4 regions of the Vibrio sp. SCSIO 43133 genome follow, and region 4 is predicted to be linked to each of the others. Evidence: predicted binding sites of a transcription regulator. Region 4 holds the regulator's gene; each other region holds the start of a gene.
The links. The regulator MetJ, encoded in region 4, represses methionine synthesis genes. The targets are predictions, from matches to a motif close to TTAGACNTNTANANGTCTAA.

Region 1 (4,566 bases), 670 kb from region 4:
GCTGCGTCATACAACCCAAGTGCCAAAAATGGCCCTATGAGCATATAAACCACCAAACTCGGCATGATGACTAGGTGGGTTCCTTGCCATTGTACTAATAGCACAATCGCGACAGCGGCAGCCGTAAAGCATAAGCCATAAAACGCGCTGATAATTGGCATTCGAATTAGGTCATGCAAACCAAGCGCTAGCCAGTGAAATGGCGCTGATACACTCAGTTGATTGCAAGGAATAGTTTTAGCGTAATCTTGATCCCTGACTTCGTGTTTCTTGTGGAAGTCGTCGGTATTTACAGTTCGAGGCATATGTCCTCCCTGATTTGACAAACTGGCCTACGTTTCTCAGGGATGGCGCTAACGATGCTGGTTATTCAGCACGAACAGTTATAGCAAAGTGTCGTTGTTTAGCGTCTTCCCCTTATAAGTGCTCTATTTACAGTACGAAACTCAGACCCCAAAAGGTCTGTTTGCAAGGGCACTTTTGATTAACTATTAACCGAGTTGCGAGAAAACACAATTTTCAGAAGGGTATAAATTACGTGCCGCAAAGTTCATTTTTAACAATAATGCAACAAAGTGTTTGAAATGGTTAGTAATAAAAACAAAAAAGCCTTCAAAAAATATTTTGAAGGCTTTTTAGAGTATTAGTTCAGAGTTGGCAGATTATAAACCAGCGAAGTCGCGTAGGATTACTGCTTTGTCTGTCGCTTCCCATGGGAACTCTTCACGACCGAAGTGACCGTATGCTGCTGTCTTCTTATAGATTGGCTGAAGAAGGTTTAGCATCTCTTGTAGACCGTATGGACGCAGGTCGAAGTTTTGACGTACTGCTTCGACGATGATGTCGTGAGATACTTTTTCAGTACCGAATGTTTCCACCATGATAGAGGTTGGATCAGCAACACCGATAGCGTAAGAAAGTTGGATTTCACAGCGATCTGCCATGCCAGCAGCAACAATGTTTTTCGCTACATAACGTGCTGCATATGCTGCAGAACGGTCTACTTTTGATGGATCTTTACCAGAGAATGCACCACCACCGTGACGAGCAGCGCCGCCGTATGTATCAACGATGATCTTACGACCTGTTAGACCACAGTCACCCATTGGACCACCGATTACGAAACGACCGGTTGGGTTGATGAAGAAGTTAGTTTCTTTGTTGATCCACTCTGATGGTAGTACTGGTTTGATGATCTCTTCCATCACTGCTTCGCGTAGGTCTGGTGTAGAAATTGAATCACAGTGCTGAGTTGAAAGAACAACGGCATCGATACCAACGATCTTACCTTGATCGTACTGGAACGTTACCTGAGATTTAGCGTCTGGGCGCAACCAAGGTAGAGTACCGTTCTTACGCACTTCCGCTTGTTTTTGAACAAGACGGTGAGAGTAAGTAATAGGAGCTGGCATTAGGATGTCAGTTTCGTTAGTTGCATAACCGAACATGATGCCTTGGTCACCAGCGCCTTGCTCTTTAGGATCTGCTTTATCAACGCCTTGGTTGATGTCTGGAGACTGTTTACCGATAGTGTTTAGTACCGCACAAGAATCAGCGTCAAAGCCCATATCTGAATGAACGTAACCGATCTCACGAACAGTTTCACGAGTCAATTCTTCGATATCAACCCATGCTGAAGTAGTGATCTCACCGCCTACCATCACCATGCCAGTCTTAACGTACGTTTCACAAGCAACACGTGCTTTTGGGTCTTGTTCAAGGATTGCATCAAGTACCGCATCAGAAATTTGGTCAGCGATTTTATCTGGATGGCCTTCTGATACAGATTCAGAAGTAAATAGGTGCTTAGCCATGAGAGCTCCAATTACATTTTAAAGCGAGCATATCGTACTCACTTATAGAAAATTCAATGATATATTGTAGGTGTATCTACATCTAGACGTCTATTCTATTCATCAATGTGCGATTAGCAAGCGATTTTTGCTTTTAAGTTATAGCCAATCGTTTGCCCATTTTTGTCAAAGAAACGCGCTTTAGTACGACATTATCGCGGCAAAAAGCCAAAAAATGACGGTAAAACGTTTGCAGAGAGTATGGGGCTTTGCGACAATAGCGCCGCTGATTATTCGTTCAGCTTATGAAAAACTTGGAATTCGCTTAATGCACTCAGGAGCCTACATGTCTTCTCGTAAACAACTCGCTAATGCAATCCGCGCGCTAAGCATGGATGGTGTTCAACAAGCTAACTCAGGTCACCCAGGTGCGCCAATGGGTATGGCTGATATCGCTGAAGTTCTTTGGCGTTCTCACCTAAATCACAACCCGTCAAACCCAGAATGGGCTGACCGCGACCGTTTCGTACTATCAAACGGCCACGGCTCAATGCTGATTTACTCTCTGCTTCACCTAAGCGGCTACGAGCTATCAATTGACGATTTGAAAAACTTCCGTCAACTGCACTCAAAAACACCAGGTCACCCAGAGTACGGCTATGCACCAGGTATCGAGACGACGACTGGTCCTCTAGGTCAAGGCATTACCAACGCGGTTGGTATGGCGATTGCTGAGAAATCTCTTGCAGCACAATTCAACAAAGAAGGTCACGACATCGTTGACCACTTCACTTATGTCTTCATGGGTGACGGCTGTCTGATGGAAGGTATCTCTCACGAAGCATGTTCTCTAGCAGGTACGCTAGGTCTAGGTAAGCTGATTGCTTTCTGGGATGACAACGGTATTTCTATCGATGGTGAAGTGGAAGGTTGGTTCTCTGATGACACACCTAAGCGCTTCGAAGCATACGGCTGGCACGTAATTCCTGCAGTAGACGGTCACGATGCTGATGCAATCAATGCAGCGATTGAAGCGGCAAAAGCGGATCCTCGTCCAACACTAATTTGTACTAAAACCATCATCGGTTTTGGTTCACCAAACAAAGCGGGCTCTCACGACTGTCACGGTGCACCACTAGGTCACGACGAAATTGCAGCAGCACGTGAATTCCTGGGTTGGGAACACGGTCCATTCGAAATCCCTGCTGACATCAAAGCAGAGTGGGATGCAAACGAAGCGGGTAGCGCAAAAGAAGCAGCTTGGAACGAGAAGCTAGCGGCTTATGAAGCGGCTTACCCAGAACTAGCAGCTGAGTTTAAGCGTCGTGTGAACGGTGAGCTTCCAGCTCAGTGGGAACAAGAAGCAAGCAAGATCATTGCTGATCTTCAAGCTAACCCAGCAAACATTGCATCTCGTAAAGCGTCTCAAAATGCTCTAGAAGCGTTCGGTAAGATGCTTCCAGAATTCATGGGCGGCTCTGCTGACCTAGCACCATCAAACCTCACCATGTGGTCTGGCTCTCAGTCGCTAACGGCTGACGATGCGTCTGGTAACTACATCCACTACGGTGTACGTGAATTCGGTATGACCGCGATCATCAATGGTATCGCTCTGCATGGTGGTTTCGTCCCTTACGGTGCAACCTTCCTAATGTTCATGGAATACGCTCGTAACGCAATGCGCATGGCTGCACTGATGAAAGTGCAAAACATCCAAGTTTACACTCACGACTCTATCGGTCTGGGTGAAGATGGCCCGACACACCAACCGGTTGAGCAAATCGCATCACTACGCGTAACGCCGAACATGAGCACATGGCGTCCATGTGACCAAGTAGAGTCTGCGGTTGCTTGGAAATACGCGATTGAGCGTAAAGACGGTCCAACATCGCTCATCTTCTCTCGTCAAAATCTTGCACAACAAGATCGTGACGCAGAGCAGCTAGCCAATGTTGCTAAGGGGGGTACATCCTGAAAGACTGTGAAGGTACACCTGAGCTGATCCTTATCGCTACGGGCTCTGAAGTTGAGCTAGCAACAAACGCTTACGCTGAACTGACGGCTGAAGGTAAGAAGGTACGTGTAGTGTCTCTTCCTTCTACTGACGTATTTGATGCGCAAGATGAAGCATACCGTGAAGCGGTTCTTCCTGCGGCAGTGACTAAGCGTATTGCTGTTGAAGCAGGTATTGCGGATTACTGGTACAAGTATGTTGGCTTCGGTGGCAAGATTATCGGCATGACAACATTCGGTGAATCTGCGCCAGCGGGTGAGCTGTTTAAGATGTTTGGCTTCACAACTGAAAACGTTGTAAACACAGCAAAAGAGCTACTTGCTTAATTTAGAAGACTCAATAAGCATCGTTAGTACATGAAAAGCCGAGCCCTAGAGCTCGGCTTTTTTATGACTATTCAAATTCACTACCTTTGTTATCCAACTCGCGTCTGCCACAGGTTTGGCAAGTGACATAGCGGTCCATATCATAGTAGTGCCCGCCATTGATAAACGCGTGCAGCAATAACTTAATTCGACCAAGGATCTTTGGGTCTTTGTCATAGCGACTTGGTTTACGTATCAAGACTTCGTTATGAACAGTTTCTTTATTACATGATTGGCAGTAATGCTGACCAGTAAACATGGGACACCTCCTGTGCAGTGAAAACGAGGTCGTTAAATGGCACGAGAGATGAACCCTTTAACCATGGTAGCAGAGTGAATTTTTAGCGGATGGCGTGTTTTGGAGACTTGCCTCGCAACTGTTAATGCGAAATGA
Region 2 (4,566 bases), 1.2 Mb from region 4:
GACGGTAAACGTATGGACTTTAACCCTCCTGTGATTGAAAGCAGTGACCTTGCTTATCTGCAGTACACTGGCGGCACCACAGGTCTTGCGAAAGGCGCAATGCTAACCCACAGAAACATCATTGCGAACGTGCTGCAAGTCTATGGCCATTTCGGTCCTAGAACCTCGAAAGACAAAGAGCGTGCGGTAACTCCTTTACCGCTTTACCACATCTTTGCCAATTCAGTCAGTATGATGTTGATGATGTACATGGGTGGTAGCAATCTTTTGATCACGAATCCTCGTGATTTGAATAGTTTTGTCAATGACTTAAGTAAATATCCGTTCACGATGATATTTGGTCTTAATACGTTATTTGCTGCATTGAACAATCACGCCAAATTTAGAGAGTTGGATTTCTCCAATGCTGAGTTCACCATCGCCGGTGGCATGGCTACTCAAAAACACATCGCGGACGAATGGCAAAAGATTACAGGGATGCCAATCATTGAAGGCTACGGTTTGACGGAATGCTCGCCTGTAGTCGCAGGTGGTGTTCATACGCAGCAGTCCTACGTGCCTGCGGTAGGAGTGCCCTTGCCAAGTACCGAACTGCGTATCGTAGATGAAAACGGTCAGCCACTGGGTGTAAACGAAGTCGGAGAGATTCAAATCCGTGGTGACCAAGTAATGAAAGGCTATTGGAAGCAAGAAGCGGAAACCAACGCTATCTTAACCAAAGATGGCTGGTTGTATTCGGGCGATATTGGTCGTATGGACGAAGACGGTATCTTTTATATCGAAGACCGTAAGAAAGATATGATTTTGGTTTCTGGATTCAATGTGTTCCCAACGGAAATTGAAGAGGTAGCGACGCTACACCCGAAAATTGTTGAGGCTGCAGCGGTAGGCGTGCCTGATGATGTAGCTGGGGAACGCGTCAAGTTAATCGTAGTGACTAGTGGTCCAGTTACCGTTGATGACATTAAAAAGCACTGCCGTCAACATCTCACAGGATACAAGATCCCTAAAGTAATTGAGTTTAGAGATGAGCTGCCAAAAACCAACGTGGGTAAAATATTACGTCGAGTTCTACGTGATGAATAAGATCGGACAGCTCACGCAATAGTCGGAGAAAATTGGCGCTCTGCATATTCATAAGCCACACTTTTAGTGTGGCTTTGTTTGTTAGGAGGCAGCGATGAAAAACGAACTGGACCCCGGAAAAGTACTTCAAGCCTACGACAACATAATGGAACATGGCGCTGATACAGAGTTTGGCAAGATCTATGGCGGTGTTGAAGCATTCTCAGATTATGATGGTTATAACGTGTATATGAGAGGTAATGGTGTAGAGCTGAAAGTGGGCTTTCACAATACCTATCATTTGGAATACGACCAAGAACACTTGCGTGATAGCTTTTTGAAAAAAGTAGCGTTATTGGCGAAGTAAAATCGTAGGAAAGCAGATGATATCTCCCCAATAGCTGGGGAGATAGGTAGATATTGCCGCAATAGGATTTAGAAAGTAGGTCGCAAGACTGCCTTACTCGTCTGTGGTAAACGCATCTGCACTGAAGTGTTCCAAATCGTAAGGCGTTTGCTGGTATACACAGTAGTTGAGCCAGTTGGCAAACAATAAGTGCCCATGACTTCGCCAGCTCGCAATAGGTTTATTATCAGGGTTGTTGTTCGGATAATAATTGACCGGAATTGCGGGCTCCATACCTTCACCAAGGTCACGGACATACTCGCCGTGTAGAGTGTGTGAGTCGTACTCAGGGTGACCTGTCACAAATACATTTCGTTTGTCCTTGGTTGCCGCAAGGTAGACACCTGCTACATCTGAGGTCGCTAGGATATCTAGATCCGTATGTGACTCCAGATACTCGGGCGAGAAATCCGCATAGCGCGAATGGGGGGCAAGGAAAGAATCATCAAAACCACGCAGTAGCGGGTGGTATTGATGCTGAATAGTATGGTGGTAAACACCGGACAATTTCTCTTTGCGAGTTCTTTTCGGCAGGTCGAATAACAGCTTCAGTCCCGCTTGAGCCGCCCAGCACACATACAAGGTAGAGGTCACGTGCTTGTTGGCCCAATTCATAATGGTTTGCAGATGTTCCCAGTAAATCACGTCTTCAAATTGAACTAGACCGAGTGGTGCTCCGGTAATAATAAGTCCATCGAAGTTACGATCTTTGATCGTTTCAAACTGACGGTAGAAGGTATCTAGGTGTTCCGTTGGTGTGTTCTTGCTTGGTCTGTCATCAATGCGCAGCAGCTCGACATCAACTTGTAGTGGACTATTAGAAAGCAATCTTAGGAACTGGGTTTCCGTTTCAATTTTCTTTGGCATCAAATTGAGGATCAGTACTTTGAGTGGTCGAATTTCCTGCGTGGCAGCACGCGTCTCCGACATCACGAAGATATTTTCGTTTCTCAATACGTTGGATGCAGGCAGTTGATCGGGAATCTTAATTGGCACAGCTTTCTCCCTAAGCTAATGTTTGGTCATCTGGACGTCTATACATCTAAAGTTAACGCAAACGTTTTTGCTTGTCGATAGTTAATTTTAGTTCAATTCGAGTATGACCAACGAATCAAACCGTGTACTGAGCCTGAAATTGGGTACAATGCTTGGTTCTATATGTTTGAAGGTACCAGCAATTGAAATTGACGCTAATCCGTGGCTTACCTGGCTCAGGAAAAACAACGTTAGCAAAGACATATGATGCACAACATTTCGAAGCCGACATGTATTTTGTTAATGTTCACGGAGACTACTGCTATGATCCTGACTTGATTGAACAAGCACATTTGTGGTGCCAGAAGCAGGTCGAACTGGCTCTTGCCAAAGGTGAGAATGTAGTAGTGGCAAATACCTTCGTGCGACGTTGGGAAATGAAGGCGTATAAAACGCTAGCGCAGCAATTCAATGCGGATTTGGAAATTATCGTTTGTAACGGTAAATACCAAAATATCCATGGAGTTAGTGATGCTGTCATTGCTAAAATGCGTGCTCGCTGGCAAGACTGAACGCATGAAATGTAGCGCAGTGTCGTGATAATGATGTATCAAATAACGCTGATCAAATTAAAGGCTCAATGGGACAATGGCTAAACGTTCACCCGTCATCGAAATGACGTCTTATGGTATTTATTCCACTTGGGATTCCGGCTCTAAAGAGCTGCCTAAAATTCAAGATTTCACCACCATAGTGCCAGCCGATGAGCACATTGAATTTGGCTTTATTGTTAATATCAAAAAGGCCAAAGGGGAGCGCGTTCGATACTGTATTTACCATCCTGGCATCCTTGGTAAGAAAGGGCAGGTGTTGGAACCTTTTGATGGTGAAGAGCATATCGGCAGTAATGATTGGGACTTCTATCTGGGGGACACCATTCAGCTGCTTCACCCTATCGATGGCTTTGAAAGCAATCTAGGGGAGTGGCGCATGGTACTTGAAATGCAAGGACGTGTGGTTGCGGAGAAGAAGTTCAAAGTAACAGCAAGAGATGAAGGTCAGTTTTGGAAAAATCGCGGCTTTTAATATCAGTTCGTCTTAATAGCTTCGTCCATCGAGTTGAGGATAAAGCACAGGTTATCGCAAGCGCTTCCCAATCCGGATGCACGCTCAAACGCATCCGCCGCTCACGCAATTGGCTCGTTACTGGTCGCAAAGAACAACTGGCGTCGTTCGCATTAGATGCCAGTGTAGGTTGGATATCGGTTGCGATAGAGAAAGTGTTATCGGAGTATAAGTCACCCATTCAACAAGTATTAGAGCGAAACCCTGAAGTAACCATTGCAGAATTGATGCATGAGTCGGGTTGTACTTTAGTGGAAGCTCGTGCAGCCATTGATGAATATGAGGGGCTATAAAAAACGCTGCATTCCACAGGTGTGAAATGCAGCGCTAAGCTCTATTGCTAGATTTAAGCCGTTACGTAGCCAATAACGAAGTCAGTGATTTTCACCATATCGTCAATAGCGATGTACTCTTCAGTAGTATGAACTTTTGCCATACCAGTAGAAAGGTTTACAGTTGTTAGACCTTTACCGTTGAAGTTGTTCGCGTCACTACCACCACCAGTATGTTTTGTGTTGGCTTCGATGCCGTTTGCTTCAAAGACTTGTTTAACCTTCAGAACGTGTGCGTCGTCTTCTGCGATAACAAAAGCGTCGTAGGCACGTGTTGATTCGATCTCGACTTCTGCACCGAATTTCTCAGCCGACGCTTGGAAAGTATCAACCATATGCTTAACTTGAGCGGTTAGCTTGTCGCTGTTTAGTGAACGTGCTTCGGCAACCACAGTTAGCTCTGGCATTACGATGTTAGTTGCTTGGCCACCGTTAACAGAACCGATGTTTGCTGTAGTTTCTGAATCAATGCGAAGCAGCTTCATGTTTGCGATAGCATCTGCGGCAACCATTGCTGCGCTGATGCCTTCTTCGGGAGCTAGACCTGCGTGAGCTGGGCGACCTTTGATTTTAGCAACAATTTTTTGTTGGCCCGGAGCACCCGTTACGATGGTTCCGATTGGGCCACCAGTATCAAGTACTATCGCGTTGTTTGATTGGATG
Region 3 (4,566 bases), 140 kb from region 4:
AATTTGTCCCGATCTGCGCAAAACGAATACGATTCGATGAAAAATGCAGCGCTTGAACGCTTTTTTGAAGTTTTTTTCAAAAAAGCGTTGACGGGAGACCGGAAAATCCGTTTAATAGCGCTCCGTTGCCCGGATAGCTCAGTCGGTAGAGCAGAGGATTGAAAATCCTCGTGTCGGTGGTTCGATTCCGCCTCCGGGCACCACAATTTGATATTGTTGGTGTTGATATAAATTAGCACGAGCAACGCAAAATAAAGTGTCGCCGACTTAGCTCAGTAGGTAGAGCAACTGACTTGTAATCAGTAGGTCACCAGTTCGATTCCGGTAGTCGGCACCATTTATTTGCCTCGATAGCTCAGTCGGTAGAGCAGAGGATTGAAAATCCTCGTGTCGGTGGTTCGATTCCGCCTCGAGGCACCATTATTTGGTGCTTAAGCAAATAGTGGTCTTAATGACCAGTGCTTACACAAATAATTCCCCCTTAGTTCAGTTGGTAGAACGGCGGACTGTTAATCCGTATGTCGCAGGTTCGAGTCCCGCAGGGGGAGCCACTTTAAAAAAGACCGCATCGAAAGATGCGGTCTTTTTGCATTTGCGCTCCTAAGCTTTGCAAGCTTGATGTCGCTGACCTAAGTAGCCCCGTAGTATGTCGCTACGAGTGCATGGTCAGTGAAGCCACTTATAAATAGGCCGTATCATAAGATACGGCCTATTTTGCTTTTGATGTGTTTTAGTATTACTGCTTCATTACTATCTTCATAAAAAAGCCCCACCGATAAGGTGAGGCTATTGGTAGATATTAAAGACTCGCTATTCTTGATGGGCGTTGGTTTGCTCTTGAGCCGCTTTCTTTGCCGCCATTTCCTTCTCTGCAAGCTTCGCTTTTTCAATCATAGGTGTAATGGTGGAGCCTTGAATAAGAATAGAGAAAACCACCACAGAGTAGGTCATAACAAGAATTATCTCTTTAACGTCGATAAGTTTGTCTTCGATAACCCAAATTCCCGATGGAATAGAGAGTGCCATTGCTAAAGCAAGACCGCCGCGTAGGCCTCCCCACGTTAAAATTCGAACTGACCAAGGGTTATAAGTGCGATAGCGTTTAAAGCCTACATAGGCCAGTGCGACACTTAAATAGCGTGCACCAAGAACCAGAGGAATAGAGAAGGCCATCAAAATCCAGTCTTCTTGATGGAATTGGAACAGCAGCATCGACATACCAATAAGTAAGAACAGTACGCCATTTAAAAACTCATCAACAAGCTCCCAGAAGTGGTCTAGGTGGTCTTCTGTTTCTTTTGAAAAGCCGATATAACGAGTCCAGTTACCGATCATAATGCCTGACACCACCATCGACAATGGGCCTGAAACATGAAGCACTTCTGCAAAAGCATAGCCGGCTGTTGGGATACCTATGGTAAGTAGTAGTTCCATAGAGTGGTCGTCGGTCGAGCTAATTAGGTAGTGGAATACTAAGCCTAAAACAAAGCCATATAAGATACCGCCCAGAGCTTCTTGTAAGAACAACATAGTCACGCTGCCGACAGTTGGTGTCTCACTGCCAAAAGCGATCGTAAAGAGAGTGACGAAGATAACCAGACCGAAACCATCGTTAAACAGTGACTCACCTTCAACCTGCGTTGAAACGCGTTCAGGCGCTTTGAGCTTTTTGACGATTGCCAATACTGCGATAGGGTCCGTTGGAGAGATAAGAGCACCAAATAGCAAGCAGTAGATGAGATCAAACTGAATGCCAATGACATTACAAAATCCATACAGCACAAAACCGATGAAGAAGGTCGAGAATAGTGTGGCACCGAGTGCGAGAACGGTGATTTCCCATTTCTGATCTTTTAAGTGAGGCAATTTAATACCCAAACCACCTGCAAAGAGTAAGAAACCAAGGATCCCTTGTAGAAGGAAGTCTTCAAAATCAATATCAGCTACGGTCTCTGTGGCAATCTCAGTAAGTTGAAACCAATCGTTTTGGCCAGCAATCAAGATGAGCAGCGACAGCATCATTGCACCAGCTGTGATGGCTATCGTAGTCTGCATTTTTCCTATCTTGCTGTTTACAAAGGCAATTAACATTGCCGCTGCCGACAAAAAACATAAAGTCTGATAAACGGACATCACTCCACCTAGTTTGTAAAAAAATGTTAATGGGATTTTGTGCTTCTCTTGCAGGAATATCAATCACTATTTTTGAATTCATTCCTCTTGTTTATAGATTAGAGCTTAATGAGGTAACTTGCGGATTTTTCTCATAACCGAAATGAAATTGTAGTCAGTGGATAGAATATAGAAGCGCTTGTGTCAGTCCTTTTAGTTAGATAACGTGGAAGATAATAAGACTAGAAAGATTTTTAGACGTCTAGATTTCTAAAAAATCTATGATACGATGACGGCATAAGCAAGGAATGAGGCAGTATCGTGGGAAGTAACGTAAGACAACAAATAGAGAGTCAGCTAAGGCAACGAATTCTACTGATTGATGGTGGTATGGGCACCATGATTCAGGGTTATAAACTTGAGGAAGAAGACTACCGAGGTGAGCGCTTTGCTGATTGGCCGAGTGATCTGAAGGGTAACAATGACCTTTTAGTATTGACTCAGCCAGCACTTATTAAAGAGATCCATAGTGCTTATCTGGAAGCCGGCGCGGACATCTTAGAGACCAATACCTTTAACGCTACCACGATAGCAATGGCCGACTATGATATGGAATCGCTCAGCGAGGAAATTAACTACCAAGCGGCAAAGCTGGCTCGTGAAGCCGCAGATGAGTGGACGACTAAAACGCCAGACCGACCTCGTTATGTTGCTGGTGTACTTGGCCCAACCAACAGAACCTGTTCAATATCTCCCGATGTAAATGATCCTGGTTATCGTAATGTCACGTTTGATGAATTGGTAGAAGCGTATTCAGAATCAACACATGCACTGATCAAAGGTGGCTCAGACCTCATCCTTATCGAAACTATCTTCGATACACTCAATGCGAAGGCGTGTGCTTTTGCCGTCGAATCTGTGTTCGAAGAGCTTGGCTATGAACTGCCAGTGATGATTTCGGGCACAATTACCGATGCATCCGGACGAACTCTTTCAGGTCAAACAACAGAAGCTTTCTATAACGCGTTACGTCACGTAAGACCGCTTTCCTTTGGCTTAAACTGCGCTTTAGGCCCTGATGAGCTTAGGCAATATGTTGAAGAAATGTCGCGTATTGGCGAGAGCTTTGTTTCTGCTCACCCTAATGCAGGCTTACCTAACGCCTTTGGTGAATATGACTTGTCGCCAGAAGATATGGCAGAGCACATTGGTGAGTGGGCGCGCAGTGGCTTCCTAAACCTCGTTGGTGGCTGTTGTGGTACGACACCTGAGCATATTCGTCAAATGGCGAATGCCGTTGAAGGCGTCACTCCTCGTCCTCTACCAGAGCTACCTGTAGCTTGTCGACTATCAGGGTTAGAGCCACTGACGATTGAGAAAGACTCTTTATTTATTAACGTTGGTGAACGTACTAACGTAACTGGCTCTGCACGATTTAAGCGCCTAATTAAAGAAGAGCAATATGACGAAGCGTTGGAGGTTGCTCGTCAGCAAGTTGAAAATGGCGCGCAGATCATCGATATCAATATGGATGAAGGCATGCTTGATGCTGAGGCGTGCATGGTTCGATTCTTAAACCTGTGTGCTTCTGAGCCTGAAATCTCTAAAGTACCAATCATGGTTGACTCATCAAAATGGGAAGTGATTGAAGCTGGCCTGAAGTGTATTCAAGGTAAAGGCATCGTTAACTCGATTTCCATGAAGGAAGGCAAAGAGAAATTTGTTGAGCAAGCGAAGTTAATCAGGCGCTACGGTGCTGCGGTTATCGTGATGGCGTTTGATGAAATTGGTCAAGCAGAGACACGTGAGCGTAAGCTAGAAATTTGTACCAACGCCTACAATATTCTGGTCGATGAGGTTGGTTTTCCACCTGAAGATATCATTTTTGACCCTAACATTTTCGCAGTGGCGACAGGTATAGAAGAGCACAACAACTACGCTGTGGATTTCATTGAAGCCGTTGCCGATATTAAACGTGACCTTCCACATGCCATGATTTCTGGTGGTGTGTCTAATGTCTCGTTCTCTTTCCGCGGTAACAACTATGTCCGCGAAGCCATTCATGCCGTGTTCCTTTATCACTGTTTTAAAAATGGTATGGACATGGGTATCGTAAATGCTGGTCAGCTTGAGATTTACGACAATGTGCCTGAGAAATTGCGTGAAGCGGTTGAAGATGTCGTACTTAACCGCCGTGATGATGGCACCGAAAGACTGCTTGATATTGCCGCTGAGTATGCCAATAAGGGTGTGGGCAAAGAGGAGGATGCCAGTGCACTTGAATGGCGCACTTGGCCGGTCTCAAAGCGTTTAGAGCATGCTTTGGTAAAAGGTATCACTGAGTTTATTGTTGAAGATACCGAAGAGGCGCGTGTTAATGCGTCTAAACCTCTGGAAGTCATTGAAGGGCCATTAATGGATGGCATGAACGTGGTGGGTGATCTGTTTGGTGAA
Region 4 (4,566 bases):
GCACTATAGACCCCTGCAACATCACTCCAAATTGTCACGCAAGAGACTTCGGCAAGTGCTCCAATCACAGTCGCCGAATAGTCAGAACCATTTCGCCCTAACAAAACCGTCTCACCTTCATCGCTTTGCGCCATGAAACCGGTAATCACAATACGATGATGAGCATGCTGAGCTAAGACATCTTTAATCAAGGCATAAGACTTCGCACGATCGACTTCCGGCTGCGTGCCAAATTCTGCTCGTAAGAAAGCGCGAGCGTCTTGCGCCACCGCAGGCAAATCAGATTGACGTAAAAGCGCAGCCAGTAATCTAGAAGACCATACTTCACCGTGACCAAGCACGGCCGCACGCTGCGCCTCACTCAAGGGATAGCCCAGTTCACCTAAAGTACTAAACTCATCACTGAGCAGCGATTTAAGCTGCTCTGCTTCATCACCTTGCAACAACTCATCAATGAGCTCGTTTTGGAACTGTCTTAAAGACTGAAGGTGTTCATGAGCAATACGACCATCTTTATTAAGCGCATCGAGAAACTCAATTAAACGGTTTGTGGTTTTGCCTGCAGCAGACACCACAATTAAATCTTCATTGTGTGAGTAATCTTTAAGAATGGAAACGACACGACGATAACACTCAGGATCCGCCAAGCTACTGCCGCCAAATTTATGTAGTTGCTTCTTCGCCGGAGCGGGTGTGGTACTCATAACTCAACTTATCCTTGGAACGTTTTCGCTTTATCAAATGCTTGCTGTAAATCGTCAATCAGATCGGAGGCATCTTCCAGCCCCACAGACAGGCGCAGTAATTGCTGAGAAACGCCCGCTTCTTCTAAGGCTGCTTCTCCCATTGCTCGGTGTGTCATAGAAGCGGGGTGACAAATCAAACTTTCAACACCACCAAGTGATTCAGCCAGTGAGAACAACTTGAGTTCACCCACAAAGTACTTCAGCTGTTCAAAGCTTCCTGCAAACTCAAAACTCAACATAGAGCCAAAACCTGACTGCTGTTTCTTGGCAATCTCATGTCCAGGATGTTCAGGCAAGCTTGGGTGATAAATCACTTTAACCAGTGACTGCTGCTTTAAGAACTCGAGAATATGTTGAGAGCTCTCTTCATGCACACGCATGCGAGCACCTAACGTACGAATACCACGTAGCGTCATATAACTATCAAACGGTGTCCCCGTTGCCCCAATACAATTGCCCCACCATGCAAGCTCTTCCGCGTGCTCTTCTGTTTTGGTGATCACAACGCCACCAATCACATCAGAGTGACCATTGATGTATTTGGTGGTTGAATGGATAACAAAGTCAGCGCCAAGCTCTAAAGGCTTTTGGTACACAGGTGTCAGAAAGGTATTATCAACCGCCACTAGCGCGCCGACTTGTTTGGCTTTTTCGCAAACAGCAGCGATATCGACGACTCGAACCAACGGGTTGGACGGCGTCTCAAGTAAAATGAGCTTTGGTTTCGCTTCAAGTGCAGCATCTAACGCCGCCTCGTCGCTTTGGTCGACAAACTGAACTTTAAAATCACCCTTTTGCGCACGAGTATTGAATAGTCGGTAACTACCGCCATAGCAGTCATGCGGAGCCACGATAGTGTCTTCAGGCCCTAAAAAAGCCGACGCCCACAAGTTTAGCGCAGACGTACCACAGTTAGTGACAACGGCTCCTTTACCAGATTCGAGCTCATACAATGCTTGCTCCAGCAAACCACGGTTTGGGTTTCCAGAGCGGGTATAGTCGTAAGTAGGCACTTCTCCAAACGCAGGGAAACCATAGTTAGTAGAAAGGTAAATTGGCGGTACCACAGCATGGTGCTGGGTATCTGATTCGATACCAGTACGTACGGCTATTGTCGCTGGCTTCCGATTGCTCATAGAAACTTCCTTTATCAAATCGCATTGGGCTGATGGGCTGTTATTCAGTGTCTACTTTTGTCAGTGAATATGGAACCAACAAAAGTGGCAAACATTAAAAAATTAACATTGCGTTAAAATGAATGTCCACTTTACTTTCCATTTTGTGAGACGTCAACACTTCTAGACGTCTATATGTCTTTGCTTATGGCAGTAAATCCCGCTAAAATTGCAGCATTCTTATTACTACTACTTATGATTAATAGAGCGAAGGTGTGCAATGGCAGATTGGAACGGCGAATACATTAGCCCATACGCGGAGCACGGAAAAAAAAGCGAACAAGTAAAAAAGATCACGGTGTCTATTCCGTTGAAGGTGCTAAAGGTGTTGACTGATGAACGTACTCGTCGCCAAATCAATAACTTACGCCACGCAACCAATAGTGAACTATTGTGCGAAGCCTTCCTACACGCCTACACTGGTCAACCGCTTCCAACCGACGAAGACTTGAGAAAAGACCGTCCAGACGACATCCCAACAGAAGCTAAAGAGCTGATGACAGCAATGGGAATTGAGTTTGAAGCGTTCGATGAAGAGTAAATTCTGACGTAGAATGAAAAAAGACGGCATTTATGCCGTCTTTTTTATTTGCTCGAGTATGAGAAATTAAGCCATATAATTTTCTGGCATCTCAATTCGCGCAACACCGGAATCGACTGCAGCTTGAGCAACCGCTTTGGCTACACGTGGCAGCAAACGTGGATCCATTGGTTTTGGAATGATGTACTCCTTGCCAAAAGTAAGTGACTCTACACCAGCCGCTTTAAGCACCTCTTGTGGTACTTCTTCTTTGGCAAGTTCACGAATCGCCTCAACCGCAGCTAGCTTCATTTCGTCATTAATTTCACTTGCACGTACATCAAGCGCACCGCGGAAGATAAATGGGAAACACAGGACATTGTTTACTTGGTTAGGGTAGTCAGAGCGCCCAGTGCCCATAATCAGGTCATCACGTACGTCATGAGCAAGCTCAGGTTTGATTTCTGGATCTGGGTTTGAGCAGGCAAACACAATTGGCTTATCCGCCATCAGTTTCAAAGCTTCTGGTTCAAGTAAGTCAGGGCCCGATACACCTAGGAACAGATCCGCACCTTCAATGACGTCTTCCAAGGTACGCATGTCGGTGTTGTTAGCAAACAGCTCTTTATACTCGTTCAAATCGTCGCGGCGAGTATGAATCACACCTTTACGGTCAAGCATGTAGATCTTCTCACGCATCGCGCCACATTTAATCAATAACTCCATACACGCGATAGCTGCGGCACCAGCACCAAGACATACAATGCGCGCTTCTTTCAGATCTTTACCTTGCAGTTCAATCGCGTTCAGCATACCTGCTGCCGTTACAATCGCAGTGCCGTGCTGGTCATCGTGAAACACCGGCACATCACAGCGTTCAATCAGACGACGTTCAATCTCAAAACAGTCTGGGGCTTTAATATCTTCTAGGTTGATACCACCGAAGGTATCAGAGATGTTAGCTACCGTATCAACAAACTCATCAATCGTGCGATGTTTCACTTCGATATCAATAGAGTCTAGACCAGCAAAACGCTTGAACAGTAGCGCTTTACCTTCCATAACAGGTTTCGACGCCAGTGGGCCTAAGTTACCTAGCCCCAAAATCGCAGTACCGTTAGAGATGACCGCAACCATGTTGCCTTTGGCTGTGTACTTATAAACATTTTCAGAGTTTTGTGCGATTTCACGCACTGGCTCAGCCACACCAGGGCTGTATGCAAGGGCGAGGTCAGCTGCTGAGTCAGCAGACTTAGTCAGAGCAATTTCAATTTTTCCAGGGACGGGGTTGGCATGATAATCAAGCGCTTGTTGGCGAAATTCGTCGATTTGTTGGTCATCGGACATGGTGGCAATCCTGCTTATTCTACGAGTATTAAAGACTGAATGTGTGAGTATAAACCGCTTTGTAATTATTAGCTTTGCTTCTAAAGGGTTACAGACTCAACAGAGTGGACAACACGAACGGGGATACTGACGCATGGTCTGTGTGACAGCGGTTCGTCACTCTGATTTATTAATACTACGCTAGATAGTTAGAATTTTGAATGGATTGTATACAGAATTGTTTTATTTTTGCCTCAAAACAAAAAGGACGCCGAAGCGTCCTTTTCTAGAATCTGCAAAAGTAAGATTACTTCTTGCTAGATAGAGCACCGAAACGCTTGTTGAAGCGATCAACACGGCCGCCTGTATCAACGATACGTTGCTTACCAGTGTAGAATGGGTGGCACTTGTCACATACGTCTAGGTGGATAGAATCTTTACCTAGAGTAGAGTTGAATTCGAATGTGTTGCCGCAAGAGCAAGTTGCTGTTACTGCTTTGTATTCTGGGTGGATACCAGCTTTCATGGGGAAACCTCAAAGTTTAGGCCGTGTCGCCATCCGATTCTAAGCCGGACACCACACGTAGTTTAATAAAAGACTTATGATATCGCTGTTACTGCAATAAATGTAGAACAAGCCATACCATCAAGGCGCAGTATAGTAATGAATAGTGCCTTTAGGATCAACTAAAATTGCCACTTTTTTCGCCACCTTTAGGTGGATTGACTCAGTTTATTCAATTAACGGTTTCTCCTAACGGACATAGCTAGGTAGAATGGCGCTCTCTTTGAACAATAC

Region 1: the regulator MetJ is predicted to act here: its motif matches at 1,889-1,908, upstream of metK (methionine adenosyltransferase).
Region 2: the regulator MetJ is predicted to act here: its motif matches at 2,498-2,517, upstream of metA (homoserine O-acetyltransferase MetA).
Region 3: the regulator MetJ is predicted to act here: its motif matches at 2,367-2,386, upstream of metH (methionine synthase).

Annotation. Positions count from the first base shown of each region.
Region 1 covers NZ_CP068024.1:401,510-406,075, forward strand. The annotation lists gene JKJ11_RS02135 (DUF2189 domain-containing protein) at 1-305, opposite strand, end outside; gene metK (methionine adenosyltransferase) at 663-1,814, opposite strand; partial or broken gene tkt (transketolase) at 2,122-4,133, shown strand; gene JKJ11_RS02150 (hypothetical protein) at 4,201-4,431, opposite strand.
Region 2 covers NZ_CP068024.1:2,180,026-2,184,591, reverse strand. The annotation lists gene JKJ11_RS10355 (AMP-binding protein) at 1-1,086, shown strand, start outside; gene JKJ11_RS10350 (DUF3081 domain-containing protein) at 1,181-1,432, shown strand; gene metA (homoserine O-acetyltransferase MetA) at 1,526-2,467, opposite strand; gene JKJ11_RS10340 (ATP-binding protein) at 2,650-3,018, shown strand; gene JKJ11_RS10335 (DUF3859 domain-containing protein) at 3,095-3,532, shown strand; gene JKJ11_RS10330 (ribosome recycling factor family protein) at 3,511-3,864, shown strand; gene JKJ11_RS10325 (M20/M25/M40 family metallo-hydrolase) at 3,918-4,566, opposite strand, start outside.
Region 3 covers NZ_CP068024.1:3,191,919-3,196,484, reverse strand. The annotation lists gene mltC (membrane-bound lytic murein transglycosylase MltC) at 1-2, shown strand, start outside; tRNA gene JKJ11_RS14920 (tRNA-Phe) at 128-203, shown strand; tRNA gene JKJ11_RS14915 (tRNA-Thr) at 262-337, shown strand; tRNA gene JKJ11_RS14910 (tRNA-Phe) at 345-420, shown strand; tRNA gene JKJ11_RS14905 (tRNA-Asn) at 476-551, shown strand; gene JKJ11_RS14900 (cation:proton antiporter) at 811-2,133, opposite strand; gene metH (methionine synthase) at 2,434-4,566, shown strand, end outside.
Region 4 covers NZ_CP068024.1:3,330,284-3,334,849, forward strand. The annotation lists gene JKJ11_RS15565 (bifunctional aspartate kinase/homoserine dehydrogenase II) at 1-704, opposite strand, end outside; gene JKJ11_RS15570 (O-succinylhomoserine (thiol)-lyase) at 713-1,882, opposite strand; gene metJ (met regulon transcriptional regulator MetJ) at 2,142-2,462, shown strand; gene JKJ11_RS15580 (malic enzyme-like NAD(P)-binding protein) at 2,529-3,788, opposite strand; gene rpmE (50S ribosomal protein L31) at 4,075-4,293, opposite strand.